Thiocapsa rosea: one gene and its partner. The protein of the gene in region 1 binds, or shares a complex with, the protein of each later gene. Links are inferred from orthologs where the notes say so. Each region holds a gene or a part of one and is shown on either strand. Other genes may lie near its edges.

Region 1 (14,771 bases):
AGATCGGCCTGGATGCGGCCTTTATCGGCTTCGAGTTCCCGAGCGACGCGGAGCTCAAGCGCGCGGCCAAAGGCGGAACCGTCGCCGCCAACGAACGTGCCCTGGAGCGGCTGCGCGCGATGGACGTGGCCGTGCATGCCGCCTTCATGGTGCAGCCCGAATACCGGGCGCTCGAGTTCGCGAGACTGCGCGACTACGTCAGCCGACTGCCGCCGGTGCAGTGCAGCTTCACCGTCTGCACGCCCTCCCCCGGCACCCCGGACTATCAGGCCATGCAGCCGCGGATCTGGGTCGACAACCCGCATGACCTGCACGACTGCATGCATCCCCTGACCCCGACGGCGCTGCCGCTTCGCGAGTTTGTGCGCTCATTCGCCGAGCAGGCCCATGTCGCCCTGGAAAAGGTGCCGATGCGGGTCAATCGCCATCTGGCCGCGCCCGATCAAATGATGAGGGTCGCTCTCGCCGGCCGGAAGTATCATCAGGGTCTCGCGTCCATCGATCGCGACTACCCCGCGGCGCTTCGGGGCAAAACGGCCGCCGCGATCAGTCCCGAAGGATGAGCCTGAGGCGCGTCGCCGGCGCAAATCGATGTGGGCGATTCATGACAACGGGAGAGCAAGCATGCGGAAAGGAAATATGTCGAAGGCATCGATCGTCGGCCTACTGGTCGCCCTCGCGGCCTTGACGGCCTGTACCAAGCAAGAGTCGAAAGAAAACTGGAACAACATCAAGGAAGGCTCGAAAAACACCTGGCAGCACGCCAAGAAGGCGGTTTCGGAGGGTACCGAGGACTTCAAGGAGAGTACGAAGTAGGCTCGCGGATCAGGCGCTCGAAACGCGCCTCGGGCACCCGCGGTGCCCTCGATACGAGGGGCGGTTCAATGCGGTGCCCGAGGACCGTATCCGGCGTGATGATCGGATGATCGGCGCGGGCGTGACAACCCCTCGCGAAATCGGGAGAATTCCGGCCATGGTAGCGCGCACCGCATCGCGTGGTGCGCCACATTCGAACAATTACCGCGCCGACCGAGCCGAGATGACCGGATCCGGATCGCGCCGAGCCCCGAGGCGCCTTTGTGTCGACACTGATGACCTTCGAGCATCCGCTGAACGAGCGCGTCCGCACCTTCCTGCGGATAGAGCATCTGTTCGAGCGGCTCAACCACTTCGCACCTCAGTACGACGCCTGGGCGACCCGAGTCGCTGTCGAGACCTTGCTCGACATTGCCGCGGTGACCGCACGCGCAGACGTCAAGAACGAGCTGCTCAAGGAGCTTGAGCGCAACATGACCACGCTCAAGCGTTTCGGGGATCAGCCCGGGGTCGATCCACGGGCCTTGGAGCAGGTACTCGGCGACCTTGCGGATGCCGTCGGCGGCGTCCATGGCCTGTCCGGACCCATCGGGCAAATCGCCCGCGAGGACGATCTTCTCAAGAGCGTCGCCCAGCGCAGCAGTATTCCGGGCGGCGCCTGCAGCTTCGATCTGCCGCAGTTTCATCACTGGCTCATCCAGGCACCGGAGCTCAGGAAGGCACGGATCGACCACTGGCTTCAAGATCTGCGACCGGCGGAGCGGGCAATCCGTCTCGTCCTCTCGCTCGCCCGCACCAGCGCATCACCGCGTCAGGTGCTCGCGGAGGGCGGTTTCTTCCAGGAGGCGCTCGATGTGCAGGCGCCTGCGCAGATGGTGCGGGTCGGCATCAACGGGACCGGTGCACTCTATCCGGAGATCAGCGGGCACAAGGGCCGCTTCAGTATCCGTTTCATGATGACCGGCACTCAAGGACGGCCAGCTCAGATCCCGGAAAACATCCCCTTCAAGCTCACCTGCTGCGTCTTTTGAACCGCGTCCTGCACATCATGCATTGTTTCGACTCCACCCCTGCCCTCGCACCCACCAAGCGCCTCATCGGTGGACGCGGTTCAGAGGTTTTCGTTTTGCTCCTTAACCGCGTCCGGCACGGATCCTTAGACGTGCACCGAACCGCCGACGACAGCGAAACATCGATCTTCACTCGGGACGCGGTTTAGCCATGGACACGATCGTCTCCTGTCCGCGTTGCGGCAAATCGGTCGTTTGGGGTCCGGAGTCGCCATGGCGCCCCTTCTGCAGCAAGCGCTGCCGTTTAGTCGATTTGGGCGAGTGGCTGGACGAGAATCACCGGATCCCCGGCACGGAGGACGATCCCGACGAAGATTCGCCGATGAGCGAGCATTAAACCGCGCCCGGCGCGGTATGCGATGTTTTGGGTGGGATCGACCCCGGCGGATTTGACAACCGCTGGAGCCGGCGCGGTTTAACCGATCAATCGATCGGCCAGAAGCCTCGAATCGCCGCAACACCCTGCGCACCATGCTCACGGGCGAGATCCAGATCAGCTCCGGTCAAGCCGCCCAGCGCATAGACCGGGAGTGTCGCCGCATCCGCCAGCTCGGCGAAGCGGCGCCAGCCGAGCGGCACGGCCTCGGGGTGGGAGGCGGTCGGCTGGACTGGCGAGAGCAGGGCGTAGTCGAGCCCGATGCGCGCCGCCCGCAAGAGGTCTTCGGCGTCGTGACAGGAGGCACCCACGAGATCGTCGGGCAGACCCGGACGCCCGCTCAGTCCGGCGAGGGTCTGGCTGCGGAGATGCAGGCCGTGACGCGGGATACCGAGCGTCTCGCCCGGATCGCGATTCAAGAGGAGACGTGCACCGCTTTGCTCGCAGAGCCTGAAGGCGTCGCGTGCCAGATTCCGATAGTCGGCGTGATCCAGTTCATGCGCACGCAGCTGAACGAGCCTGATACCGCCCGCGACGGCACGCGCGAGCCGCGCGAGGAAGACCTCGGGCCTGAGCGGGTCGGGACCCGTGATCAGCATCCGCCCGGGCAGGCGCAGCGCGGCGATGATGGGACGATCCGCAGCGGGGAAACAGGCCGGATCCATGGTCTCGGGGCGCTGCCAGGCGAGGGGCTGCCCTTCCAAGCCCGCCGGAATGCCCGTGTAGGAGCGAACACACCGGACATCCAGCAGGACATGGCGGTCGCCGTAATGGTGTCGGATGCGGATCAGCGGACGGCTGTCGCTGACCTCGATACCCAGCTCCTCGGCCAGCTCGCGCGCAAGGCCCTGCTCGGGCGACTCGCCGGGCTCGAGCTTGCCGCCCGGAAACTCCCACAGCCCGCCCTGATGGACATGATCGGGACGTTTGGTGACCAGCACGCGTCCAGCCGGGTCGGAAATCGCGCCGACCATCACATGAATCGGATCGACGCTCAACTGCGGTATTCGGCGTTGATCCGAACGTATTCATAGGACAGATCGCAGGTCAAGACCTGCGCCTCGGCCAGACCCCGTCCAAGCAAGACGCGGATCAGGATCTCGGGCTCGGCCATGACGGCGGCTCCGGCCTCCTCCGTATAGTCCGGTGCGCGACCGCCGTCGGCCACGATCAGGACCTCGCCGAGATGGATTCTGACCCGATCGATATCGAGATCCCGAAGACCCGCACGTCCGACCGCGGCCAGGATACGGCCCCAATTGGGATCCGACGCAAAAAGCGCCGTCTTCACCAGGGGCGAATGGGCGATGGTGTAGGCGACCGCGCGAGCCTCCTCCACATCCGCAGCGCCTTCGACCTGCACGGTCACCAGCTTGGTCGCACCCTCGGCGTCGCGCACGATGGCGGTCGCCAGCTCGACACAGACCGCATCGACGGCGCACTGGAGTGCAGCGTATCCCGGCGACGCGCCGTCGCGGATCTCCGAATTCCCGCAGGCCCCGGTTGCAGCAAGCACGCACGCATCGTTGGTCGAGGTGTCGCCATCCACCGTGATGGCATTGAACGACCGAGCGACCGCTGAGCCTAGACAGGCTTGGAGCAGATCGGGCGACACGGCGGCATCGGTCGCGATGAAGGCCAGCATAGTCGCCATGTTCGGACAGATCATCCCGGCGCCTTTGGCGATACCGGTGATCGAGGCGGTGCGCCCGTCGATCTCGAAGCGGCGCGAGACCAGTTTCGGCACCCGATCCGTGGTCATGATGGCCCGCGCTGCAGCGGGCCAATCGGATGCATCCAATCGGCTGAGCAGGCCCGGCAATGCCGCGGAGATGCGAGCGACCGGCAGATGCTCGCCGATCACGCCGGTCGAGAAGGGCAGGACCTCCTCGGCGACACAGTCGCCGACAACGGCGAGTGCCGCACAGCTCGACTCGGCGTCCGCCATCCCGCGCCGACCTGTCCCGGCGTTGGCGTTACCGGCGTTGATCAGCAGGTAGCGCGGCATCGCTTGACCCAAGTGGGCCTTGGCGACCCGCACGGGCGCTGCGCAGAAGGCATTGCGGGTAAAAACGGCCGCACATCGGCTGCCGGGAGCGAACTCCAGGATGACCAGATCGTCACGCCCCTGGTAACGAATGCCGGCCGCACCCGCGGCCAAGCGTACACCCCCGACGGGGAGCCAGGTTTGTTCCGACTGGACCTGATCGGATGCAATGGGCTCGGACGGGGGCTGCTCGGACCGCGTCATGGTGTCGCTCAGCTCGCCTTGCCGTGACATTGTTTGTACTTCTTGCCCGAGCCGCAGGGACAGGGCTCGTTGCGGCCGACCTTGCGATCGCCGCGGACATAGGGTTGAGCGTGCGCGTCCTCGGCTCCGCGGGTGCTCGCCCGATCGCGACCGTCGGGCTGCGCATCATCCTCGGACCCGGGACCTTGACCGAACCCCTCGAAGCGCTCGTGCTTGAACTCGAACTCGCGCTCTCGCGCTGCCCCGAGCCCCGCAGCCGGCTCGGCCGCGGCACCCGGCTGCGTCTGCACCTGGAGCTTGGCGAGCGTGGCGACGACGTCGTGCTTGATGCTGTCGAGCATCGCGGAGAACATCTCGAAGGCCTCGCGCTTGTACTCCTGCTTGGGGTTCTTCTGAGCGTAGCCGCGCAGATGGATCCCTTGGCGCAGATAGTCCATCGCGGCGAGATGGTCCTTCCAGTGGGTATCCAGGGTCTGGAGCATGACCGCCGTCTCGATCTGGCGCATGGTCGGCGAGCCGACAAGCTGCTCGCGCTCGGTGTAGGCCCCGGTCAGGGTGTCGTGGATCCGCGCGCGCAGCGTCTCTTCGTGGAGCGAATCGTCCTCGTCGAGCCATTTGCGGATCGGCCAGTCGCCACCGAAGTGCTCGCTCAAGGCGGCGCCGAGTCCGTCGACGTCCCATTGCTCTTCGAGGCTTTCGGGCGGGACATAGGTGTTGATCAGGCGCGTCAGCGCATCATCGCGCATCGCGGTGACGGTATCGGAGACATCGACACTGTCCATCAGCTCGCGGCGTTGGCGATAGATGACCTTGCGCTGATCGTTGGCGACGTCGTCGTACTCGAGCAACTGCTTGCGGATATCGAAGTTGCGACCCTCGACCTTGCGCTGGGCGTTCTCGATCGCCTTCGTCACCCAGGGGTGCTCGATCGCCTCGCCCTTCTGCATCCCGAGCTTCTGCATCATCTTGCCGACGCGGTCGGAGGCGAAGATACGCATCAGGTTGTCTTCGAGCGACAGATAGAAACGCGAGGAGCCCGGGTCGCCTTGGCGACCGGAGCGACCGCGCAACTGGTTGTCGATACGGCGGGACTCGTGCCGCTCGGTACCCACGACATGCAGACCGCCGGCGGCCACCACTTGGGCGTGGCGCTCCTTCCAGGCGGCGCGGATGGCGGCGCGATCCGCGTCGGGACCGGCCTCCTCGAGTTCGGCCTCAAGATTGCCGCCGAGGACGATGTCGGTCCCGCGACCGGCCATGTTGGTGGCGATGGTGACGGCGCCGGGGCGGCCGGCCTGGGCGATGATCCCGGCCTCGCGCTCATGTTGCTTGGCGTTGAGGACCTCATGCGGGATCTTCTGCTCCACGAGCAGTCGGTCGATCAGCTCCGAGGTCTCGATCGAGGCGGTACCCACCAAGGCAGGCTGACCGCGGGCGATGCAGTCCCGGATATCCTCGACGATGGCCTCGTACTTCTCCTCCTGGGTCAGATAGACGAGGTCGCCCCGATCGTCGCGGACCATCGGCTGGTTGGTCGGGATGACGACGACCTCCAGACCGTAGATCTGTTGGAACTCGTAGGCCTCGGTATCCGCCGTGCCGGTCATGCCCGAGAGCTTGGGATAGAGCCGGAACAGGTTCTGGAAGGTGATCGAGGCCATCGTCTGGTTTTCGGGCTGGATCGCAACCCCTTCTTTGGCCTCGACCGCCTGATGCAAACCTTCCGACCAGCGCCGTCCCGGCATGGTGCGGCCGGTGAACTCGTCGACGATGATGATCTGGCCGTCGCGCACGATGTACTCAACGTTCTTTTGAAACAGCGCGTGCGCACGCAGCGCCGCATAGACGTGGTGCATCAGGACGATGTTGGCCGGATCGTAGAGACCGCCTTCCTCGGCGAGAAGACCGATCTCGACCAGCATCTGCTCGACGTGCTCGTGACCTTCCTCGCTCAGATAAACCTGGCGCGCCTTCTCGTCGACCGAATAATCACCGGGACCGAAGTCGGGTTGACCCTCTTCGTTGGTGATGGGGGGCTGACGGGTCAGTCGCGGAATGACCTTGTCGATCTGCTTGTAGAGATCCGTGCTCCCTTCGGAGGGACCCGAGATGATGAGCGGGGTGCGCGCCTCGTCGATGAGGATGGAGTCGACCTCGTCGACGATCGCGTAGAAGGGATCGCGCTGCACGCGCTGCTCGGCCACGAAGGCCATGTTGTCGCGCAGATAATCGAACCCGAACTCGTTGTTGGTCCCGTAGGTGATATCCGCGGCATAGGTCTCCTTGCGGGAGACCGGGCGCATGTGGCGGTAACCTTGACCGACCGGCGGCTCGTAGCTCAAATCGAAGAGAAACGACGCCGAGTCCGGACCTGTTCCGCCCGACGAATTGATGACGCCGGTGGACAGACCGAGAAAATGGTAGATTTGACCCATCCAGGCGGCGTCGCGCCGAGCCAGATAATCGTTGACGGTGACGACGTGAACGCCTTTGCCCGGAAGCGCATTGAGGTACGCCGAGAGGGTCGCGACCAGGGTCTTGCCCTCGCCGGTGCGCATCTCGGCGATCTTCCCGTCGTTGAGCACCATGCCGCCGACCATCTGCACGTCGAAGTGACGCAGGCCGAGCGTTCGCTTGGACGCCTCGCGCACGACCGCGAATGCCTCGGGGATCAAGCTGTCGAGATCGGCGCCCGCGGCAAGACGCTCCCGAAACTCAGTCGTCTTCGCGGCCAGGGCCTGATCGGAGAGTGGCTCGAGCTCGGGCTCGAGGGCGTTGATCCGTGCGACGGACTTGAGCAATGTCTTGACGAGCCGGTCATTCCGGCTGCCGAAGACCTTCTTGAACAGATGCTTGACCATCGGATACGTTTGAGACCTGTCGGGAAAATCCCGCCATGATACCGGAATTCAAGGACAACCGCAGGTGGCATCGGATGCGCGCCCGGGGCCGGGGTCGGCGGCCGTTGCCTGCACAAATGGCCCGCAGATCCCCGTGCACCCCGATCGATTCAGCGAGCCCCGAGCCCTAAACCGCGTCCAGAGCGAGATGCTGAATTTTCGTGTGAGACCGCCGTTTGGTGCATCCACGGCCTTTGGCGGGGACGCGGTTTAAAATAATATATTCTTAAAATCTTAAACCGCGCCGGCTCCAACGGCCGCCGAGTCTGCCGGGGCCGATCCCATCCAAAAACCTCGCATATCGCGCTGGGCGCGGTTTAACCGGGTTGATCCTCGGACCCGCCGGCCAGCACGGGCCGGGGCTGACGGTCGATGTAACGGAAAGGATCGACCGCCTTGCCGTCCTTGAGAACCTCGAAGTGGACATGCGGGCCGGTCGCGGTTCCGGAGGATCCGACCGTCGCGATCTTCTGTCCCTGCCGGACCATCTGGCCCTCTTTGACCAGGTTGTCCTGGTTATGGGCATAACGCGTGACCAGCCCGTTGACATGCCGGATGTCGACCATCCGCCCGTATCCGCCCTTGCGACCGCTGAAGGTCACGACACCGTCGGCAACCGCGACAATCGGCGTGCCGCGTGGGCTTGCGAAGTCGACACCCTCGTGAAAGAGGCGTCGTTTCTTGATGGGATGGACCCGAAAACCGAAATTCGAGGTGATGTAACCGGAGCGGACCGGCCAACCGGAGGGCATCGCCTGCGCGGCGAGGCCCTTGTCCATGATGACATCTTCGAGGACCTCGAGCTTACGCTTGCGATCCTGCACCAGGCTGACCATGCTGCCGAGTTCGCTGGCGATCTCGCGAATCGTGAAGTCTCGTGCCGGACCGTCTTCGGCACCGCCACGCGGCGGCGGGTCCGTGAAATCGAACTCTTCGGGATTCAATCCTGACATCTGCACCAGACGTTCGCCGAGTGCATTCAGCCTGAGAAGCTCGGCTTGCATCTCGCCGACACGCGAGGCGATGACATCGAGATCTTCGGTAGCAGCGGGTGGGGGTGCGGGGGTCAGAGGTGCGGGCAATGATCGGGGAACTCTTGCAGGCTGCTGGGCACGGTTGTCGACAAGTGTCGTCATATTTTGATAGTGACCGATCCAGAATCCTAATCCTCCACCGGCCAAGGTGAACAAGACAACGGCCAAGAGCGCTATAACGGCCTGTCCGCGAGCGGTTTTTCGTCGATCGAGGTGGTGCATCGTTGTTTACTCTGCTTTGGTCTCTAACTGATGAGCACTGGGCATATGGCATGATTGTCGCCACAATCGCGCCTCAGGTCGATTCGTTTTTCGCCGTGGGCAAACATCGGGACTCCGTTTGCTCAGGCCTTGCGCATACCGAGGTAAACCTCCGATGCTTCGTCCGGGATTGGCCCATGTCCGCGAGCTACTTCAATCCAACCGCCTGATTCGCCGGCATCTTGAGCATCGCGACCGTGAATTGGCACTGCTCGGCATGGTCCTGAGCCGGTTGCCCGACCCGCTGCGTGCGCACTGTCGCGACGTCGTGTTGAGCGATGGGATCCTGACGCTTTTTCTCGATTCGCCGGCTTGGGTCACCCGCGCACGCTTCATGATCGAGGATCTGACCCGAGCCCTCGAGCGCGAAGGCGTTGCCAAGGTGGTTGCTCAGGTCCGCGTCCGTTCGGAACGCGATGGAATGGATGCCCTCGGGCCAAAACCGCGAGGGACGGTCGAGAGACAACCGAACGGCGGCGGGCGACTGACCCAACAGACTCGCGCCCATCTCCTCGGCGCAGCGGAAGGGATGTCGGATCCGGCCTTAGCCGAGGTCTTTCGACGTTTTGCAAACAATCATGCCCCGGCCGCCATGACGGCGGCCGGGGACAACAGGGACTCGCCGGAATCGCCCGGTATCGTTAAGACGCCTGCTGCGCGATCGGACTAGGCCAGCGCCACCGGGTGTGCATAGCAGATCGGAGACTCCGCGGAGTCCTCGAACACCACCTCTTCCCAAGCACTGACGTCGGCCACCAAAGCCCTCAGCAGGGTGTTGTTGAGTGCATGCCCGGACTTGTGCGCCTGGAAGGATCCGATCAGGGTGTGCCCCAAGAGATAGAGGTCGCCGATCGCATCCAGGATCTTGTGCTTCACGAACTCGTCTTCGTAACGTAGACCCTCGTCGTTGAGGACACGATACTCGTCGACCACCACGGCATTGTCGAGACTGCCGCCGAGCGCGAGATTCTGTGCACGTAATGCCTCGATTTCCCGCAGGAAACCGAAGGTACGTGCCCGGCTTATCTCCTTCACGAAGGAGGAGGTCGAAAAGTCGACGATCGCACGGTTGGATCGCGCATGGAACGCGGGATGATCGAAGTCGATCGAGAACTCCACCTTGAACCCGTTGTACGGCGTGAAGCGCGCGTATTTGTCGCCGTCCCGAACCTCGACCGGCCGCTTGATCCGGATAAAACGCTTGGCGCGGTTCTGCTCCTCGACGCCGGCCGACTGGACGAGGAAGACGAATGGCCCGGCGCTGCCGTCCATGATCGGCACCTCGGCGGCGCCGACATCCACATAGGCGTTGTCGATCCCGAGCCCGGCAAAGGCCGAGAGGATGTGCTCGACCGTCGAGACGCGAACATCCCCCTTCACCAATGTCGTCGACAGCCGAGTATCGCCGACATTGAAGGGTGTCGCCTTGATCTCGACGGGCACGTCCAAATCCACCCGACGGAAAACAATCCCCGTATCGGGCGCCGCCGGCCGCAAGGTCAACGGGATCTTCTCGCCGGTGTGCAGGCCGACGCCGGTCGCCCGGATCACATTCTTCAAGGTACGCTGCTTGAGCATCGGTCGAGGTCTCCCATCGCAAGCCATGGCGGCTGTCGGCATCCGTTGCCGGCTGATCGACGACCGGTCGTGACCCGGCGAGTCCACGCCCGAGCCACGATCGCTTTCCATTCGTCATGTTGTTTTGCGGCTCGCATGCGAGCCACCTGCCGACAAGCTTAGGGTTTTCCCCGACGTTTATCAAGATCAACAACGAACCATTTTGAAGATGCCTGTTTTAAAAGAACTATTCGATACAGGGAAACCCCTGATCAATCGGCCTGGCGCCGCAGAAATGCCGGGATATCCAGATAATCGAGGTCATTCTCGACCACGGCTTCGGCCACAGCGGCGCCGGCGCCGCCGCCCCGGCGATAGATGGCGGGCCGACCCAGGTCGTTGTAGTTCGGCGCGCTCTCGTTGCCGCCCACGCTGCTGACCAGATGCATCGCGGCCGTTTCTTGTGCCACCTGGCGTTTGAGCATGACGCGACGCTCGCCCAGCCCGGTCGCCACGACGGTGACCCGCAACTCGTCGTCCAGCGTCGGATCGATCACGGTGCCCACCACGACCGTGGCATCGTCGTCGGCGAAATCACGCACCGTGTTGCCGACCTCGTCGAACTCGCCGATGGTCAGGCTCAGTCCGGCGGTGATGTTGACCAGGATGCCCTTCGCTCCTGCAAGGTCGATATCCTCCAGCAGCGGGCTGCGGATGGCGGCCTCTGCGGCCTCGCGGGCACGATGCTCGCCGCGCGCAGCACCCGTTCCCATCATGGCCACGCCCATCTCGGACATGACCGTCTTCACATCAGCAAAGTCGACGTTGATCAATCCCGGACGGGTGATCAGCTCGGCGATGCCTTGGGTCGCATGCAACAGCACGTCGTTGGCGGCGCTGAAGGCACCGAGCAGACTCATTTCCTTGCCCAGAACGGCCAGAAGTTTTTCGTTGGGAATGGTAATCAAGGAGTCGACGTGTTTGGCCAACTCCGCAATCCCTTCCTCGGCGATGCGGCGACGCTTGGTCCCCTCGAACGGGAACGGCTTGGTCACGACGGCGACCGTCAGGATACCCAGCTCCTTCGCGATCTGCGCCACGATCGGCGCGGCACCTGTACCGGTCCCGCCACCCATGCCGGCGGTGATGAAGACCATGTCCGCACCCTCCAGGGCCTCTTGGATGCGATCGCGGTCCTCCATCGCGGAGTTGCGACCGACCTCAGGATCGGCACCGGCACCCAAACCTTTGGTGATGCCGGCACCGAGCTGAAGGATGGTCTTCACCTGCGAACTCTTCAGCGCCTGAGCGTCGGTATTGGCGCAGATGAAGTCGACCCCTTCGATGGTCGCGGCGACCATGTGATTGACCGCATTCCCGCCCCCGCCCCCGACGCCCACGACCTTGATGACGGCGTTCTGACTGTGGGTATCCATGAGCTCAAACATGCTGTTGTCTCCTCTCGAATTCGTTCGTTGCACGACCTATGAAACCTCGTACGTGCGCGCCTCGGCGCGCACGCCCCCCCGACACCGCCGCGACGCGGGATGCGTCGCGGCCCGAGACCGCAGGCCGCGGCCCCCCGACCGACGGGGCTTGACGAAACACCCCATCATCAATCCGCTTTCAGCAGGATCAACGCCAAACGCGGTTGCACTAAAAATTGCCCTGGAACCAACTGCGCATCCGTGACCAAGCCCCACGCAGCCCGGCGGAATCTCCGATCTCCGGACGCCGCGAGAAGCGGTGCTGACGCGCGTACATCAGCAACCCCACGCCGGTCGAATAGATTGGATTGTTCACCACCTCGTCCATCCCGATCACGTACTGCGGGACTCCGAGCCGCACCGGCATGTGGAAGACCTCCTCGGCCAGCTCGATCAGACCGTCCATCTTCGAGCTGCCGCCGGTCAGTACCACGCCGCCCGCCACCAGATCCTCGAAGCCGCTGCGGCGCAGCTCGTTGTGCAGCAGGGTCAGAAGCTCCTCGTAGCGGGGCTCGACCACCTCGGCCAAGGTCTGGCGCGAGAGCCTGCGCGGCGGGCGATCGCCGATGCTCGGCACCTCGATGGACTCGCTGTTGGCCGCCAGCTGCGCCAAGGCGCAGGCATGCTTGACCTTGATCAGCTCGGCATGCTGGGTCGGCGTGCGCAGCGCCACGGCGATGTCGTTGGTCACCTGATCGCCGGCGATCGGGATCACCGCGGTGTGGCGAATCGCCCCGTCGGTGAAGACGGCAAGATCCGTCGTCCCGCCGCCGATGTCGACGACACAGACGCCGAGCTCCTTCTCGTCGTCGCCGAGCACCGAATAGCTCGAGCTGAGCTGCGCGAGCACCAGATCGTCGACCTCGAGCCCGCAGCGGCGAATACACTTGATGATGTTTTGGGCGGCACTCACCGCACCCGTGACCATGTGCACGCGGGCTTCGAGCCGCACGCCGCACATCCCGATCGGCTCGCGGATGCCCTCCTGATCGTCGATGATGAATTCCTGCGGCAGGATATGCAGGATCTTCTGATCGGCCGGGATCGCGACGGCGCGCGCGGCATCGATGACCCGATCGACATCGGCCTGGGTGACCTCGACCTCCTTGATCGCGGTGATGCCGTGCGAGTTGAGGCTGCGCACATGGCTGCCGGCGATCCCGGCGTGGACCGAGTGGATCTCGCAGCCGGCCATCAGCTCGGCCTCCTCGACCGCACGCTGAATCGACTGGACGGTCGACTCGATGTCGACGACTACGCCCTTTTTCAGACCCCGCGAGGGGTGTGTGCCGATGCCGATGATCTCGATCTGGTTGTCGTCCTTGAGCTCGCCGACCAAGGCGGCCACCTTCGAGGTCCCGATATCCAAGCCCACCAATAGATTCTTGTCGTTACGTCTCGACATCCGGTCTTATCCTCGTTTGCCGGATCGCGTCGGGCGATCCGTTGTCGCACGAGCCTGCGGCTCGGCGTTCGCTGCCCATTTCACGGCGAAACCGTTGCTGTAGCGCAGGTCCACCACCAGCGGCTGGCCGGCCGCCTCCAATTGCGTCGCGCTGGCGATATAGCGCGCAAGCCGTTGATCGACGCCTTCCGTGCCGAGATACAACTCGACCCCCATGACCAGCTCGACCCGCCACGCCCCGCGCGGGTCGACCGAGAGCGTCTGGATAAGATGGCCGATCAGCATCAGATCGTCGCGCCACTGCGCATAGCGCTTGACCACCTCGGGCGCACGCCGATCCTCGCCTTCGAGCAGCGGCAGACCCGCCGGGACCGTGCCCGTACCGGGCCGAAAAACGATGCCCTCCGCGGTCACCAGACCGTCGCGATTCCAGCGTGCGATCGGGCGGTGCTCCTCGACCTCGACCTGCAGCCGATCCGGCCAGACGCGCCGCACGGTGGCGCGACCAACCCAGGCCAGGTCCTCTGCAGCCTGCTTTAGATCGTGCAAATCCGCCGTCAAGATGCCGCCGCGCAGCCGCTCGCTGATGGTCTGCTGAAGCAACCGCGAGGAGTGATGATGCAGCTCGCCCTCCACGGCGATGACGCGCACGGGCAACAGGTGCGGCTCCCAATGAACGAGCAGCCAAACGCCGCCGGCCATGACCGAAATCAAGAGCAACCCGACAAGCGCCAGCCAACGCCCGGAGCGGCGCGCACGCACCTCTACGATCGGAGGGGTTGTCCGTGCCGGGTCAACCACGGTCGAGACTCGTTTCCAGGATCCGCCAAACCAGGGTGTCGAAGTCCAGCCCCGCTACCCGCGCAGCCATCGGGACCAGGCTGTGGTCGGTCATGCCCGGCACCGTGTTGATCTCGAGCAGGAACGGCTCTCCGCTCCCGTCGACCATCAGGTCGACACGGCCCCAACCGCTCGCACCGGTCGCCTCGAAGGCGTCGAGCGCGAGTCGCTGCAGGCGTGACTCCTCTGCTTCGGGCAGACCGCAGGGACAGTGATAGCGCGTACTGTCGGCCCGATACTTGGCCTCGAAGTCGTAAAAGGCGTGCGGCGTTTCGAGCCGGATCATGGGGAGCGCCGCCTGTCCGAGCACGGCACAGGTGTATTCCGCGCCCTGGATCCAGCGCTCGGCGAGCACCAGTGCGTCGTAACCGCGTGCCGTGCGCCAGGCATCGGCGAGTGCGGCCGGATCCTCGACGCGCGCCATCCCGATACTCGAACCCTCGTGAACGGGCTTGATCATGAGCGGGAAGCCGAGAGCCTCGGCAGCCGCCAGATCGGCGTCCGTGCGCAGCAGCACCGATGCGGCCGTCGGCAAACCGCACCCCGTCCAGGCCAGCTTGCAGCGATACTTGTCCATGCCGAGCGCCGAACCCAGAACCCCGGAACCCGTGTAGGGCATCCCGATGGTCTCCAAGGCGCCTTGAATCTGACCGTCTTCGCCGCCGCGTCCGTGCAGGATGATGAAGGCGCGATCGAAACCGCCGGTGCGCAGATGTTCGAGAACCTGCTCGTCCGGATCCAGTGCATGGGCGTCGACGCCCTGACGCAACAGGG
Region 2 (13,897 bases), 680 kb from region 1 along the record:
GTTGCGGTGGAGCCCAAGACGAAGAGCGACCAGGAGAAGATGGGCGTCGCCCTCTCGAAGCTGGCGCAGGAGGATCCGTCCTTCCGCGTGCACACCGACGAGGAATCTGGCCAGACCATCATCTCCGGGATGGGCGAGCTGCATCTGGAGATCATCGTCGATCGGATGCGTCGCGAGTTCAAGGTCGAGGCCAACGTCGGTGCGCCGCAGGTCAGCTACCGCGAGACGATCCGCAAGAGCGTCGAGCAGGAAACCAAGTTTGCGCGTCAGTCCGGTGGACGCGGTCAGTACGGTCATGTCTATCTGAGGATCGAGCCGCAAGAGGCGGGTGTCGGATACGAGTTCGTCAACGCGATCGTCGGCGGTACCGTTCCGAAGGAATACATTCCGGCTGTCGACAAAGGCATCCAGGAGGCCATGAAGAACGGTATTTTGGCCGGCTTTCCGATGGTGGATATCAAGGTCACGCTCTACGACGGCTCCTACCATGAGGTCGACTCGAGCGAAATGGCCTTCAAGATCGCCGGCTCGATGGGCATCAAGGAAGGGGCGGCCAAGGCCAAGCCGGTCTTGCTCGAGCCCATCATGAAGGTCGAGGTCGTGACGCCCGAAGAGAACATGGGCGATGTCATGGGCGATCTGAATAGTCGTCGCGGCATGATCCAGGGGATGGACGATGCGCCATCCGGGAAGATCATCCGTGCAGAGGTCCCCTTGTCCGAGATGTTCGGCTATGCGACGGACCTCCGGTCGGCCACCCAAGGGCGGGCGACCTACAGCATGGAGTTCTGTAAGTACAACGAAGTGCCCGCCAGCATTGCCGAAGCGGTCTCCAAGAAACAGTAACGAGCGACAGGGGTAGAGTGGGATGTCCAAAGCAAAATTCGAGCGCAGCAAGCCACACGTGAACGTCGGCACGATCGGCCACGTCGACCACGGCAAGACGACCTTGACGGCGGCGATCACGACGCACCAGGCGAAGCAATTCGGCGGTGAGGCGCGCGCCTACGACCAGATCGACAATGCCCCGGAAGAGCGCGAGCGCGGGATCACGATCGCCACGGCGCACGTGGAGTACGAGACGAAGAACCGTCACTACGCCCATGTGGACTGCCCCGGCCACGCCGACTACGTGAAGAACATGATCACGGGTGCGGCGCAGATGGACGGTGCGATCCTGGTGGTGAGCGCGGCGGACGGCCCGATGCCGCAGACCCGCGAGCACATCCTGCTGTCGCGTCAGGTCGGCGTGCCCTACATCGTGGTGTACCTGAACAAGGCCGACATGGTCGACGACGCCGAGCTGCTCGAGCTGGTGGAGATGGAAGTGCGCGAGCTGCTCTCGAGCTACGACTTCCCCGGCGACGACACCCCGATCGTGACCGGTTCGGCGAAGCTCGCACTGGAAGGCGACGCCTCCGAGATCGGCACCCTGTCGATCGACCGTTTGATGGAAGCGCTCGACACCTACATTCCGCAGCCCGAGCGTGCGGTGGACGGTGCCTTCCTGATGCCGATCGAGGACGTCTTCTCGATCTCCGGGCGTGGCACCGTGGTGACCGGACGCATCGAGCGCGGCATCGTGAAGGTCGGTGAAGAGGTCGAGATCGTCGGCATCAAGGACACCGTGAAGACCACCTGCACGGGTGTGGAGATGTTCCGCAAGCTGCTTGACCAGGGGCAGGCCGGAGACAACGTCGGCGTGCTGCTGCGCGGCACCAAGCGTGAAGACGTGGAGCGCGGCCAGGTGTTGGCCAAGCCCAAGTCGATCAATCCGCACACCCATTTCGAAGCCGAAGTGTACGTGCTGAGCAAGGAAGAGGGCGGCCGTCACACCCCGTTCTTCAACGGCTACCGTCCGCAGTTCTACTTCCGCACCACCGACGTGACCGGCGCCTGCGAGCTGCCCGAGGGCATCGAGATGGTGATGCCCGGGGACAACGTGAAGATGACGATCAAGCTGATTGCGCCGATCGCCATGGAAGAAGGGTTGCGCTTTGCAGTGCGCGAAGGCGGCCGCACCGTCGGTGCCGGCGTCGTCGCGAAGATCATCGAGTAAAGGCATGAACAACCAGAGAATTCGTATTCGCCTGAAGGCGTTCGACCATCGCTTGATCGATCAATCAGCTCGCGAGATCGTCGATACGGCCAAGCGTACAGGCGCACAGGTGCGTGGTCCGGTTCCGCTTCCTTCCAAGAAGGAACGCTTCACCATCCTCGTCTCGCCGCACGTCAACAAGGACGCGCGCGACCAATACGAGCTGCGGACACACAAGCGCCTGATGGATATCGTCGACCCGACCGACAAGACGGTCGACGCACTGATGAAATTGGATCTGGCCGCGGGCGTCGACGTCCAGATTAAGTTGAGCTGAGGACGAACCCATGGCGATCGGATTGATTGGGCGTAAGGCCGGCATGACCCGGCTGTTCAGCGAAGACGGCGACAGCATTCCTGTCACTGTCATCGAGGTGCAGCCGAACCGGGTCAGCCAGGTCAAGTCTGCCGAGACTGACGGCTATAGCGCGATTCAGGTCGCCTTCGGGAATCGGAGGGCCTCGCGCGTCACCAAGCCGATGGCCGGCCACTATGCCAAGGCGGGTGTCGAGGCGGGCGAGTGCCTGCGCGAATTCCGTCTGGAGAGCGGCGAGGGTGCCGATCTCGCCGTCGGCTCCGAGATTTCGGTCGACATCTTTGCGCCCGGCCAAAAGGTCGACGTGCGGGGAGTGACCAAGGGCCGCGGTTTCGCAGGTGCAATCAAGCGGCATCATTTTGCCGGTCAGGATGCAACCCACGGCAACTCGCTGTCGCATCGTGCCCCGGGCTCGATCGGTCAGAACCAGTCGCCGGGTCGCGTCTTCAAAGGCAAAAAGATGGCGGGTCACCTCGGCGCGGCCAATCGCTGCACGCAGAACCTCGAGGTCGTGCGTGTCGACGCCGATCGGCAGCTTCTGTTGGTGCGCGGCGGCGTTCCCGGTCCGACCGGCGGCCGGCTGGTCGTGTTGCCGTCCGTGAAGCACAAGAACAAGGGTTAAGCACTCATGGAGCTCACGATACGAAACGATGCCGGCGGGTCCAGTCTGCAGGTTGCAGACGCCGTCTTCGGGGTCGACTACAAGCCGGGTCTGATTCACCAGGTCGTCAACGCCTACATGGCCGGCGCGCGCGCCGGAACCCGGGCGCAAAAGACGCGTGCCGAGGTCTCGGGCGGCGGCGCGAAGCCGTGGCGGCAGAAAGGCACCGGTCGGGCACGTGCGGGTAGCTCGCGCAGTCCGATCTGGCGCTCGGGCGGCGTGACCTTCGCCGCGAAGCCGCAGGATTACAGCCAAAAAGTCAACCGCAAGATGTATCGCGGCGCAGTGCGCTCGATTCTGTCCGAGCTGGTCCGCCAAGGGCGTCTGGTCGTCGTCGACGATCTGCATGTCGAGGCACCCAAGACCAAGGAGCTGCTGGCGCTTCTGAAGCGCCACGAGCTGACGGACGTGCTCATGTTGACCGACGGCTTCAACGACAACCTTTACTTGGCCTCGCGCAACATCCCGAAGGTCGATGTGATGGCGGTTCAAGACGTCGACCCGGTCAGTATGGTTGCCTTCGACACCGTGCTCGTCACCGAGGCGGCAGTGAAGTACCTGGAGGAGCGGCTGGCATGAACAACGAGCGTCTCATGAACGTCCTGTTGGCGCCGCTCGTCTCCGAGAAGACGACTCGGGCCGGCGACCTTGCCGGTCAATACGGTTTCCGTGTTGCGACCGATGCAACCAAGCGAGAGATCGCACGCGCTGTCGAGCTGATGTTCAACGTCAAGGTCGATGGGGTACAGGTGCTGAACGTCAAGGGTAAAAACAAGCGGCACGGCCAACGCCTCGGCAAGCGCAACGACTGGCGCAAAGCGTATGTGCGTCTCGAAGCCGGCCAAGACATCGACTTCGGCGGCGGCGCCTGAACGGGCCGGCCCACAGCAGCGGATAGACCAAGATGGCAATCGTAAAGACCAAACCGACTTCGGCCGGGCGGCGTTTCGTCGTCAAGGTGCAGTCGCCCGAGCTGCATAAAGGCGCGCCCTACGGGCCGCTCGTCGAGAAGAAGGCGAAGCATGGCGGGCGCAACAACCTCGGACGCATCACCGTGCGTCATCAGGGTGGCGGACATAAGCAGCACTATCGTCTTGTTGACTTCAAGCGCAACAAGGAAGGTGTTCCGGCGGTTGTCGAGCGGCTCGAGTACGACCCGAACCGTACGGCCCATTTGGCCCTTTTGAAATATGCCGACGGTGAGCGAGCGTACATCATCGCGCCCAAAGGTTTGGCTGTCGGTGGCCGTGTCGAGGCCGGCGAGGCCGCGCCCATCAGCGCGGGCAATTGCATGCCGTTGCGCAACGTTCCCGTGGGCACCCAGGTGCATTGTATCGAGATGCGCCCCGGTAAGGGTGCACAGATCGCGCGGGCCGCGGGCAGCTCGGCGCAGCTCGTTGCACGCGACGGCAAGAGTGCGACTCTGCGGTTGCGTTCCGGGGAGATGCGCAAGATTCATGTCGACTGCCGTGCCGTGATCGGCGAGGTCGGCAACAGCGAAAACTCTCTGCGCAAGCTCGGCAAAGCCGGTGCATCGCGCTGGCGGGGTGTACGGCCGACCGTCCGCGGTGTGGTCATGAACCCGGTTGATCATCCGCATGGCGGCGGCGAAGGCCGGACCTCCGGCGGGCGTCACCCGGTGACACCTTGGGGCGTGCCGACCAAGGGTCACAAGACACGCAAGAATAAGCGGACCGACGCGATGATCGTCCGACGTCGCGGACGCAAGTAAACAAGGCGAGGTTGAGCAAGTGCCACGTTCGATTCGAAAAGGACCCTTTGTCGACCACCATCTGATCAAGAAGGTCGAAGAGGCGGTCGCGCAAAACAGCAAGCGCCCCATCAAGACTTGGTCACGCCGTTCCATGGTGCTGCCCGAGATGGTTGGGTTGACCATTGCGGTCCACAACGGGCGTCTGCACGTGCCGGTGCTCGTCAACGAAAACATGATCGGCCACAAGCTCGGTGAGTTTGCATTGACCCGGACCTACCGGGGACATGCCGCCGACCGCAAGGCGAAGAAGCGCTAGCCGGAGATGGGGATGCGAGCCGAAGCAACACTGAAATATGCACGGGTCTCGGCCCAAAAGGCCCGGCTGATCGCGGACATGATCCGCGGGCGCGACGTCGAAGAGGCCCTGAACACCTTGACCTTCAGCACGCAAAAGAGCGCGCTGATCATCAAGAAGGTTCTGGAGTCGGCGGTCGCCAATGCCGAGCACAACGAAGGCGCCGACATCGACGAACTGAAGGTCGCGTCGATCCAGGTCGACGAGGGCCCGACTATGAAGCGGATCCGCCCGCGTGCTAAAGGTCGTGCGAATCGGATCATGAAACGCACCAGCCACATCCGGCTGACCGTGGCGGAAGGCTAAGGGGACCAGCATGGGACAGAAAGTTCATCCAACCGGCATCCGCCTTGGCATCGTCAAGGACTGGACCTCGAAGTGGTACGCAACGTCGAAGGACTATGCGAATTTCCTCAATACCGACATCGAGGTGAGGTCCTTCCTGCGCAAGGAATTGGCCAAGGCGTCGGTGAGTCGAATTCAGATCGATCGCCCGGCCAAGAATGCCCACATCACCATCCACACGGCACGTCCGGGTGTGGTGATCGGCAAGAAGGGCGAGGATATCGATAAGCTGCGTGCCAAGGTCTCCAAGATGATGGGGATCCCGGTTCACATCAGCATCGAGGAGATCCGTAAGCCCGAGCTGGATGCGCAGCTCGTCGCCGAAGGGATCGCGCAGCAGCTCGAGCGCCGCATCATGTTCCGACGCGCAATGAAGCGCGCGATTCAGAACACCATGCGGCTCGGCGCCGAAGGCGTTCGGGTCAACGTTGCCGGTCGTCTGAACGGTGCCGAGATTGCACGGACCGAGTGGGCGCGCGAGGGCCGAGTCCCGCTGCATACGCTGCGTGCCGACATCGATTACGGCTTCGCCGAGGCGCGGACCACCTACGGTGTGATCGGCGTGAAGGTCTGGATCTTCAAAGGCGAGGTATTCGGTGATCAGATCCCCGAGGAACCGGCGCCGAAGGCGTCCGCAAGAAGGGGTTAAGTCATGCTGCAACCAAAACGCACAAAATTTCGCAAGCAACACAAAGGCCGCAACCGTGGTCTTGCGCAGAGCGGCAACAAGGTCAGCTTCGGCGATTTCGGGTTGAAGGCGGTCGGCCGCGGTCGACTCACGGCGCGCCAGATCGAGGCCGCGCGACGTGCCATCACGAGAAAGGTCAAGCGTGGCGGAAAGCTCTGGATCCGCGTATTTCCGGACAAGCCGGTGTCCAAGAAGCCACTCGAAGTCCGTATGGGTAAGGGCAAGGGTAACGTGGAGTATTGGGTGGCTCTGATTCAGCCGGGCCGCGTGCTCTACGAGATCGAGGGCGTGACCGAAGAGCTGGCCCGCGAGGCGTTCGAGCTGGCTGCGGCCAAGCTCCCGGTGCAGACCACCTTTGAGAGACGGATGATCCTGTGATGAAGGCGAACGAGCTTAGAACGCGCAGCCCCGAGGACCTCCAGAAGGAGCTGATGAACCTGTTGCGCGAGCAATTCAACCTGCGGATGCAGAGGGGCACCGGACAATTGTCCAAGCCCTCGCAAATGAAGGCCGTGCGTCGGGAGATCGCTCGTGTGAAAACGATTATGGGCGAGCAGAAGGCGGGTACGACATCATGAGCGAAGAGACGACCAGCAATCCGAGCAGCAACCGGACACTCGACGGACGGGTGACCAGCAGCGCGATGGACAAGACCGTCACGGTGCTCATCGAGCGCAAGGTCAAGCATCCCTTGTACGGCAAGTTCATGCGTCGCTCGACCAAGATCCATGCTCACGACGAAGAGAACGCCTGCTCCGAAGGCGATCTGGTTCGGGTCGAGCAGTGCCGTCCGTTGTCCAAGACCAAGACGTGGCGCTTGATCGAGATCATCGAAAAGGCTCGTTGAGACCGGTCGTGGAGGCCCCGCTTCCGAGAGGATCGCGGTGGACGCCGAGAAAACAGGTCATCCGAGCAGCACAACAGGTTTTAGGTAAACAACAATGATTCAGATGCAGACCGATCTCAGCGTCGCCGACAACAGCGGCGCACGGCGGGTGCAGTGCATCAAGGTGCTCGGCGGATCGCATCGGCGTTACGCGGGCATCGGCGATGTCATCAAGGTCACCGTCAAGGACGCCATTCCGCGTGGCAAGGTCAAGAAGGGCGATGTCTACAACGCGGTCGTGGTGCGTACGCGCAAAGGCGTGCGCCGTCCGGATGGCTCGACCGTGCGTTTCGACGGCAACGCTGCCGTCCTCTTGAACAACCAGCTTCAGCCGATCGGGACCCGTATCTTCGGGCCGGTGACGCGCGAGCTCCGCGGCGAGCGGTTCATGAAGATCATCTCGCTCGCGCCTGAAGTTTTGTAGGGGGCCGGGAGAGATGCAGAAGATCAAGAAGGGTGACGACGTCATGGTCATCACCGGCAAAGACAAAGGCAAGCGAGGCACGGTGTTGAAGGTGCTCGACAAGGATCATGTGGTTGTCGAGAACATCAACATTGCCCGGAAGCATCAGAAGGCGAATCCGCAGGCCGGCGAGCCGGGCGGGATCGTCGACAAGGTGATGCCGATCCAGGTGTCCAACGTCGCGCTCTACAACCCGCAGAAAGGCGGCCCGGATCGAGTCGGTTTCAAGATTCTCGAAGACGGCCGAAAGGTGCGCGTATTCAAGTCGGACGGCGAAGTCGTCGACGTCTGACCGAAGGAAACGAGATGACCAGACTACAGAAAGATTACCAGGATCGTATCGTCGGCCAGTTGCGCGAGCGGTTCGGCTTCAAGAGCGTCATGCAGGTTCCGCGCATCGAGAAGATCACCCTCAATATGGGTGTCGGCGAGGCGATCGCGGACAAGAAGGTCATGGATAACGCCGTGGCCGATCTGCGTCTCATCGCCGGGCAGCAGCCCATCGTGACCTTCGCACGCAAATCCGTCGCGGGCTTCAAGATCCGCGAAGGTTGGCCGATCGGCTGTAAGGTGACGCTGCGCCGCGAGCGGATGTACGAGTTCCTGGACCGTCTGGTCAGCGTCGCCATCCCGCGTATCCGCGACTTTCGCGGCCTGAGCGCGAAGGCGTTCGACGGACGCGGCAACTACTCGATGGGCGTGCGCGAGCAGATCATTTTCCCCGAGATCGATTACGACAAGATCGATACCTTGCGGGGTCTGGATATCACCATCACGACGACGGCGCGGACGGACGAAGAAGGGCGTGCGCTGCTCGAGGCGTTCCACTTCCCATTCCGCACCTGAGGTCGAGACGATGGCGAAAAAGAGTATGATCGCGCGCGATCACAAGCGCACCCTGATTGCAGCCCGTTTTGCCGGGAAGCGTGCGGCCTTGAAGGCCGTGATCAACGACCGCGGCGCAAGCGGCGAGCAGGTCGAAGAGGCGCTGGCGAAGCTGCAGCAGCTTCCGCGCGATGCCGGTCCGACGCGTCAGCAACGGCGCTGCCGGGTCAGCGGGCGTCCGCATGCGGTCTACCGCAAGTTCGGACTCTCGCGCAACAAGATCCGCGAGGCGGTGATGCGCGGCGATGCGCCCGGCGTCGTCAAGGCGAGTTGGTAAGATAGACATCTAGACCCCTACCGATGCGGTCAACCAGGCCGTGTCGGTTCATTGAAACCTGACGGGTATCGCACCGATGAGGTGGCCTGACCCCCGGAGAAGCTCATGAGTATGTCGGATCCGATTGCGGATATGCTGACGCGTATCCGCAACGGCCAGCAGCGCGGCAAGATCACGATCGCGATGCCTTCGTCCAAGCAAAAGGTCGCGATCGCGAACCTGCTGAAGGCCGAGGGTTACATCGCCGACGCGACCGTCGAGGCGAATGGCAACAAACCCGAGTTGGTGGTCAAGCTCAAGTATTTCCGGGGCAAACCCGTGATTGAGCAGCTTACCCGTGTCTCGCGTCCCGGCCTGCGGATCTACCGCGGCAAGGACGACCTGCCCAAGGTCTGGGCGGGACTCGGGATCGCGATCGTCTCCACGTCCCAAGGCTTGATGACCGACCGTGCTGCCCGCCAAGCGGGCCACGGTGGCGAGATCATCGCCTACGTCGCTTAAGAGGATCCGATCATGTCACGAGTCGCAAAGGCGCCGATTGTCCTGCCGAAAGGTGTGACGGTCGAGATCTCGGGCCAGGACGTCAAGGTCAAGGGCTCGAAGGGAACCCTGGAGTGGTCCGTCCACCCCGCGGTGAATCTGTCGCAGGTCGACGGAGAGCTCCGGTTCGCTCCTGCCGAAGGGCACGAGAATGCCTGGGCCATGGCGGGGACCACACGCGCTCTGCTGAACAACATGGTGGTGGGTTGCAGCACGGGTTTCGTGCGCAAGCTTTCGCTGGTTGGTGTCGGCTACCGCGCGCAGTCGAAGGGCGATGTGCTCAACCTGAGCCTGGGTTTCTCCCATCCGATCGATTATCCGGTTCCCGCGGGCATCACGATCGAGACCCCGAGCCAGACGGAGATCGTCGTCACGGGTGCCGACAAACAGCGCGTCGGTCAGGTTGCCTCGGAGATCCGAGGATTCCGGCCGCCGGAGCCCTACAAGGGTAAAGGCGTGCGTTACGCGGACGAAGACGTCCTGCGTAAGGAAGCCAAGAAGAAATAGGGGTCTCAGATACAATGGACAAGAAACAAGCTCGCTTGCGTCGCGCGACGCGGGCACGGGCGAAGATTCGCGAATTGGGTGTGTTTCGGTTGTGCGTTCATCGCACCCCGCGCCACATCTACGCCCAAGTCATCGCGCCCGAAGGCAACCGCGTCGTGGCCAGCGCCTCGACGGTGGAGCCGACGCTTCGCGAAGCCATTCCGGGTCACAAGGGCAACATCGGCGCAGCGGCGACCATCGGCAAGGCGATTGCCGAGCGCGCTCTTTCCGCCGGCGTCGAGACCGTAGCCTTCGACCGCTCCGGGTTTCGCTATCATGGCCGTCTCAAGGCGCTGGCGGATGCCGCGCGTGAGAGCGGGCTGAAATTCTAGGGGTAAGAGTATGGCGAACTTCAATCCGAAGAACGAGGGAGACGATCTCCTCGAGAAGCTGGTCGCGGTCAACCGCGTTGCCAAGGTCGTCAAGGGCGGGCGCCAATTCGGTTTCGCCGCCTTGACGGTGGTGGGCGACGGCAAGGGTCGCGTCGGTTTCGGTCGCGGCAAGGCCCGCGAGGTGCCGGTGGCGATCCAGAAGGCGATGGAAAACGCACGCAAGAACATGATCGAGGTGAAGCTCAACGGCAGCACCCTGCAGTACCCGCTCAACGGGCGGCACGGTGCGGCGAAGGTCTTCATGCAGCCGGCATCCGAAGGTACCGGGATCATCGCCGGCGGCGCCATGCGCGCTGTCTTCGAGGTTCTGGGCGTCCAGAACGTGCTGGCCAAGTGCATCGGGACGAACAACCCGATCAACGTGGTTCGCGCGACGGTTCAGGGGCTACGGACCATGAACGATCCCGAGACCATTGCCGCAAAGCGCGGTAAGACGGTCGCCGAGATCCTGGGGTAGACGATGGCCGACAAAAAGATGATGAAGGTGAAGCTCGTGCGCAGCGTTCACGGACGCCTCGCCAACCACAAGGCATGCGTGCGCGGTCTCGGCCTGCGTCGCATGAACCATGTGGTCGAGGTCGAGGACACCCCCTGCACGCGCGGCATGGTGAACACCGTGTCTTACATGGTTTCGATCGTGGAGGAGTCTCGCGATGCGGCTCAATGATCTCAAGCCCGATCCGGGCAGTCGCCCCGGCGCCAAGCGCGTCGGTCGCGGCATCGGCAGCGGCCTGGGCAAGACCTGCGGTCGCGGCCATAAGGGGCAGAAGTCCCGCAAAGGCGGCTTCCACAAGGTCGGCTTCGAAGGCGGTCAGATGCCGTTGCAGCGTCGTCTGCCGAAGGTCGGCTTCCGGTCCCGCACGGCGGCGACACGTGCCGAGGTTCGCCTGAGCGAGCTTGCACGCGTGGAAGGCGACACGATCGACCTGCTCGCCCTGGTCCAGGCCCGCGTTGTGAGCCAGTCGATCAAGAGCGCGAAGATCATTGCTTCGGGTGAGGTCGGACGGGCCTTCACGGTTCGCGGCGTGGGTGTCACCAAGGGTGCCCGTGCCGCGATCGAAGCAGCCGGCGGCACGATCGAAGACTAGCTTAAAGGCGCGAATCGGATGGCTAAGAATGTCGGATCGATGGGGCAGACGCTCGGCGGTATGGGGCGTCTGACCGAGCTGCGGGCGCGACTGCTGTTCGTGGTCGGTGCCCTCCTGGTCTATCGCATCGGGACCTTCATTCCGGTTCCGGGCGTGAATCCCGAGGCGCTGGCCATCCTGTTCGACCAAAACCAAGGCTCCATCCTGGACATGTTCAACATGTTCTCGGGCGGCGCCTTGGAGCGTGCGAGTCTGTTTGCGCTCGGGATCATGCCCTACATCTCGGCCTCGATCATCATGCAGTTGATGACGGCCGTGGTCCCGAAGCTTGAGCAGCTGAAAAAGGAAGGCGAATCGGGGCGTCGCAAGATTACCCAATATACGCGCTACGGCACCGTGGTCTTGGCGACCTTCCAGGCCGTGGGGATCTCGATGGCGCTGCAGGGACAGACCGCCGGGGGCTCGGCTCTGGTCAGCCATGCGGGCATGGGCTTCGTCTTTACGGCGACGGTCTCGTTGGTCACCGGAACGATGTTCCTCATGTGGCTCGGCGAGCAGATCACCGAGCGGGGCATCGGCAACGGCATCTCGCTGATCATCTTCGCAGGCATCGTCGCCGGACTGCCGTCCGCGCTGGGCGGGACCTTGGAGTTGGCTCGGACCGGTGAGATGAACTCTCTGGCGGTGTTGGCGCTGTTCGCCATGGCGCTTGCGGTGACGGCCTTCGTCGTGTTCGTCGAGCGAGGTCAACGTCGGATTACCGTGAACTATGCGCGGCGCCAGCAGGGGCGGAAGATGATGCAGGCCCAGAGTACGCATCTGCCTCTGAAGCTGAACATGGCCGGTGTGATTCCGCCGATCTTCGCCTCGAGCATCATCCTGTTCCCCGGCACATTGGGCCAGTGGTTCGGGAGCAGCGAGGACATGCGTTGGTTGGCCGACCTCACCTCGAAGCTGTCGCCCGGCGAGCCCGTCTATGTCCTTTTGTACGCGGCCGCGATCATCTTCTTTTGCTTTTTTTATACCGCCTTGGTCTTCAACGCCAAGGATACGGCCGACAATCTGAAACGCTCCGGGGCCTTCATTCCGGGGATCAGACCCGGCGAGCAGACGGCACGCTACATCGACACCGTGATGACGCGGTTGACCGCGGCAGGTGCGATCTACATCACCGCCGTTTGCCTACTGCCCGAGTTTCTGATCGTCGGTTACAACGTGCCTTTCTACTTCGGCGGCACCTCTTTGCTGATCGTCGTCGTCGTGGTGATGGATTTCATGGCCCAGGTTCAAGCTCACTTGATGTCACATCAATACGAAGGCTTGATGCGGAAGGCAAACCTAAAGTCGCCGGGCGCCGGCATGCTGCGCTGAGTGGCGCTCGAGTCTGAAGGAGAGAACAAATGAAAGTGCGAGCATCCGTTAAGAAGTTGTGCCGGAACTGCAAGATCATCCGTCGCAACGGCACCGTTCGGGTCATCTGCAAGGACCCGCGCCACAAACAACGCCAGGGATAGGATCTCGGGCTTGATTGAAGGCTAAGGTTTGATATACTACGCGGTTTACCCGCTTGGCAATTTGGATTTCAGGGGTTTCTAAGCTATGGCCCGTATCGCCGGCGTCAACATCCCGGACAAGAAGCACGCGGTCATCGCGCTGACTTCGATTTATGGCATCGGCCGCGTGCGTGCCGCTGTGATCTGCGACGCCGCCGGTGTACCGCGCGATGCCAAGGTTCAGAGCCTCACGGAAGAAGAGGTCGACAAGCTCCGCAACGAGGTCGGCAAGTTCTCCGTGGAAGGTGACCTGCGGCGTGAAGTGTCGATGAACATCAAGCGCTTGATGGACCTCGGCTGCAACCGCGGTATTCGCCACCGTCGCGGCTTGCCGTTGCGTGGTCAGCGGACCCGCACGAACGCACGTACCCGTAAGGGTCCGCGTCGTCCCATCAAACGATAAGGGCGCTTGGGCGCAGCGAAAGGGCTGGATAACCTCGAATGGCTAAACCGACTCGTACTGTCAAGAAAAAGATCAAGAAACAGGTGGCGGATGGGATTGCTCACGTCCACGCCTCGTTCAACAATACCATCATCACCATCACGGACCGCCAAGGCAACGTGTTGTCGTGGGCGACCGCAGGCGGCTCCGGGTTCCGGGGATCGCGCAAGAGCACGCCCTTCGCTGCGCAGGTCGCGGCTGATAAGGCCGGCCAAGCGGTCAAGGACTACGGTCTGCGCAACCTCGACGTCAACGTGAAGGGGCCCGGTCCGGGTCGCGAATCCGCGGTGCGTGCACTCAACAACGCCGGATTCAAGATCACGAGCATTACCGACGTGACGCCGATCCCGCACAACGGCTGCCGCCCGCCCAAAAAGCGGCGCGTCTGATACAGGAACAGGTAGAGACATGGCACGTTATACAGGCCCAACCTGCAAACTCGCACGGCGCGAGGGGACCGATCTCGCCCTGAAGAGTCGCGCGCGTTCGCTGGACACCAAGTGCAACCTCGAGAAGCAGCCTGGTCAAACCACGGACCGTCGGCGTCGGCTTTCCGATTACGGTGTGCAGCTTCGCGAGAAGCAGAAGGTTCGCCGGATCTACGGACTGATGGAGCGTCAGTTCCGTAACTACTACAAGAAGGCGGCT

The links.
Region 2: the proteins of secA (region 1) and secY are in contact, whole or in part, in a crystal structure (PDB 3DIN), measured with the Thermotoga maritima proteins. The link is inferred for Thiocapsa rosea from one-to-one orthologs. Residues at the interface, in WP_004082002.1 of Thermotoga maritima: Glu261, Ala262, Arg263, Lys300, Ala301, Arg302, Thr303, Ile304, Ile305, Leu323, Tyr324, Asp325, Pro326, Val329, Ser330, Tyr333, Ile336, Lys340, Phe345, Val349, Glu363, Phe364, Tyr374, Ser375, Gly376, Gly377, Glu393, Ile395, Thr482, Ser483; in WP_004081795.1 of Thermotoga maritima: Glu108, Gly109, Glu110, Glu111, Ala236, Glu237, Arg238, Arg239, Ile240, Thr241, Ile242, Gln243, Tyr244, Ala245, Arg246, Arg247, Val248, Thr249, Gly250, Arg251, Arg252, Val253, Tyr254, Gly256, Ala257, Ser258, Thr259, Tyr260, Leu261, Pro262.

The regions. Positions count from the first base shown.
Region 1 is NZ_RBXL01000001.1:870,862-885,632, forward strand. The notes cover bases 4,322-7,696. They hold secA (preprotein translocase subunit SecA), read right to left. Parts: upstream 7,375-7,696; coding sequence 4,522-7,374; downstream 4,322-4,521. Other genes in these bases: argJ (bifunctional glutamate N-acetyltransferase/amino-acid acetyltransferase ArgJ), read right to left, coding at 4,322-4,513. Outside these bases: BDD21_RS03910 (B12-binding domain-containing radical SAM protein), read left to right, coding at 1-563; BDD21_RS27725 (hypothetical protein), read left to right, coding at 640-816; cell division protein ZapD, read left to right, coding at 1,080-1,847; DNA gyrase inhibitor YacG, read left to right, coding at 2,038-2,223; BDD21_RS03925 (Nudix family hydrolase), read right to left, coding at 2,310-3,236; more of argJ, read right to left, coding at 3,257-4,321; BDD21_RS03940 (M23 family metallopeptidase), read right to left, coding at 7,731-8,495; BDD21_RS03945 (DciA family protein), read left to right, coding at 8,824-9,378; lpxC (UDP-3-O-acyl-N-acetylglucosamine deacetylase), read right to left, coding at 9,375-10,286; cell division protein FtsZ, read right to left, coding at 10,538-11,713; cell division protein FtsA, read right to left, coding at 11,922-13,157; BDD21_RS03965 (cell division protein FtsQ/DivIB), read right to left, coding at 13,164-13,958; BDD21_RS03970 (D-alanine--D-alanine ligase), read right to left, coding at 13,951-14,771. UniProt on the Escherichia coli protein: Required for protein export, interacts with the SecYEG preprotein conducting channel.
Region 2 is NZ_RBXL01000001.1:191,781-205,677, reverse strand. Bases 10,497-13,448 are described here. They hold secY (preprotein translocase subunit SecY), read left to right. Parts: upstream 10,497-11,272; coding sequence 11,273-12,625; downstream 12,626-13,448. Other genes in these bases: rpsK (30S ribosomal protein S11), read left to right, coding at 13,249-13,448; rpsM (30S ribosomal protein S13), read left to right, coding at 12,854-13,210; rpmJ (50S ribosomal protein L36), read left to right, coding at 12,655-12,768; rplO (50S ribosomal protein L15), read left to right, coding at 10,820-11,254; rpmD (50S ribosomal protein L30), read left to right, coding at 10,627-10,833. Also shown: fusA (elongation factor G), read left to right, coding at 1-846; tuf (elongation factor Tu), read left to right, coding at 869-2,059; rpsJ (30S ribosomal protein S10), read left to right, coding at 2,064-2,375; rplC (50S ribosomal protein L3), read left to right, coding at 2,386-3,036; rplD (50S ribosomal protein L4), read left to right, coding at 3,043-3,654; rplW (50S ribosomal protein L23), read left to right, coding at 3,651-3,947; rplB (50S ribosomal protein L2), read left to right, coding at 3,980-4,807; rpsS (30S ribosomal protein S19), read left to right, coding at 4,827-5,105; rplV (50S ribosomal protein L22), read left to right, coding at 5,118-5,450; rpsC (30S ribosomal protein S3), read left to right, coding at 5,461-6,138; rplP (50S ribosomal protein L16), read left to right, coding at 6,142-6,555; rpmC (50S ribosomal protein L29), read left to right, coding at 6,555-6,755; rpsQ (30S ribosomal protein S17), read left to right, coding at 6,752-7,024; rplN (50S ribosomal protein L14), read left to right, coding at 7,119-7,487; rplX (50S ribosomal protein L24), read left to right, coding at 7,501-7,818; rplE (50S ribosomal protein L5), read left to right, coding at 7,833-8,372; and 7 more genes. UniProt on the Escherichia coli protein: The central subunit of the protein translocation channel SecYEG. Consists of two halves formed by TMs 1-5 and 6-10.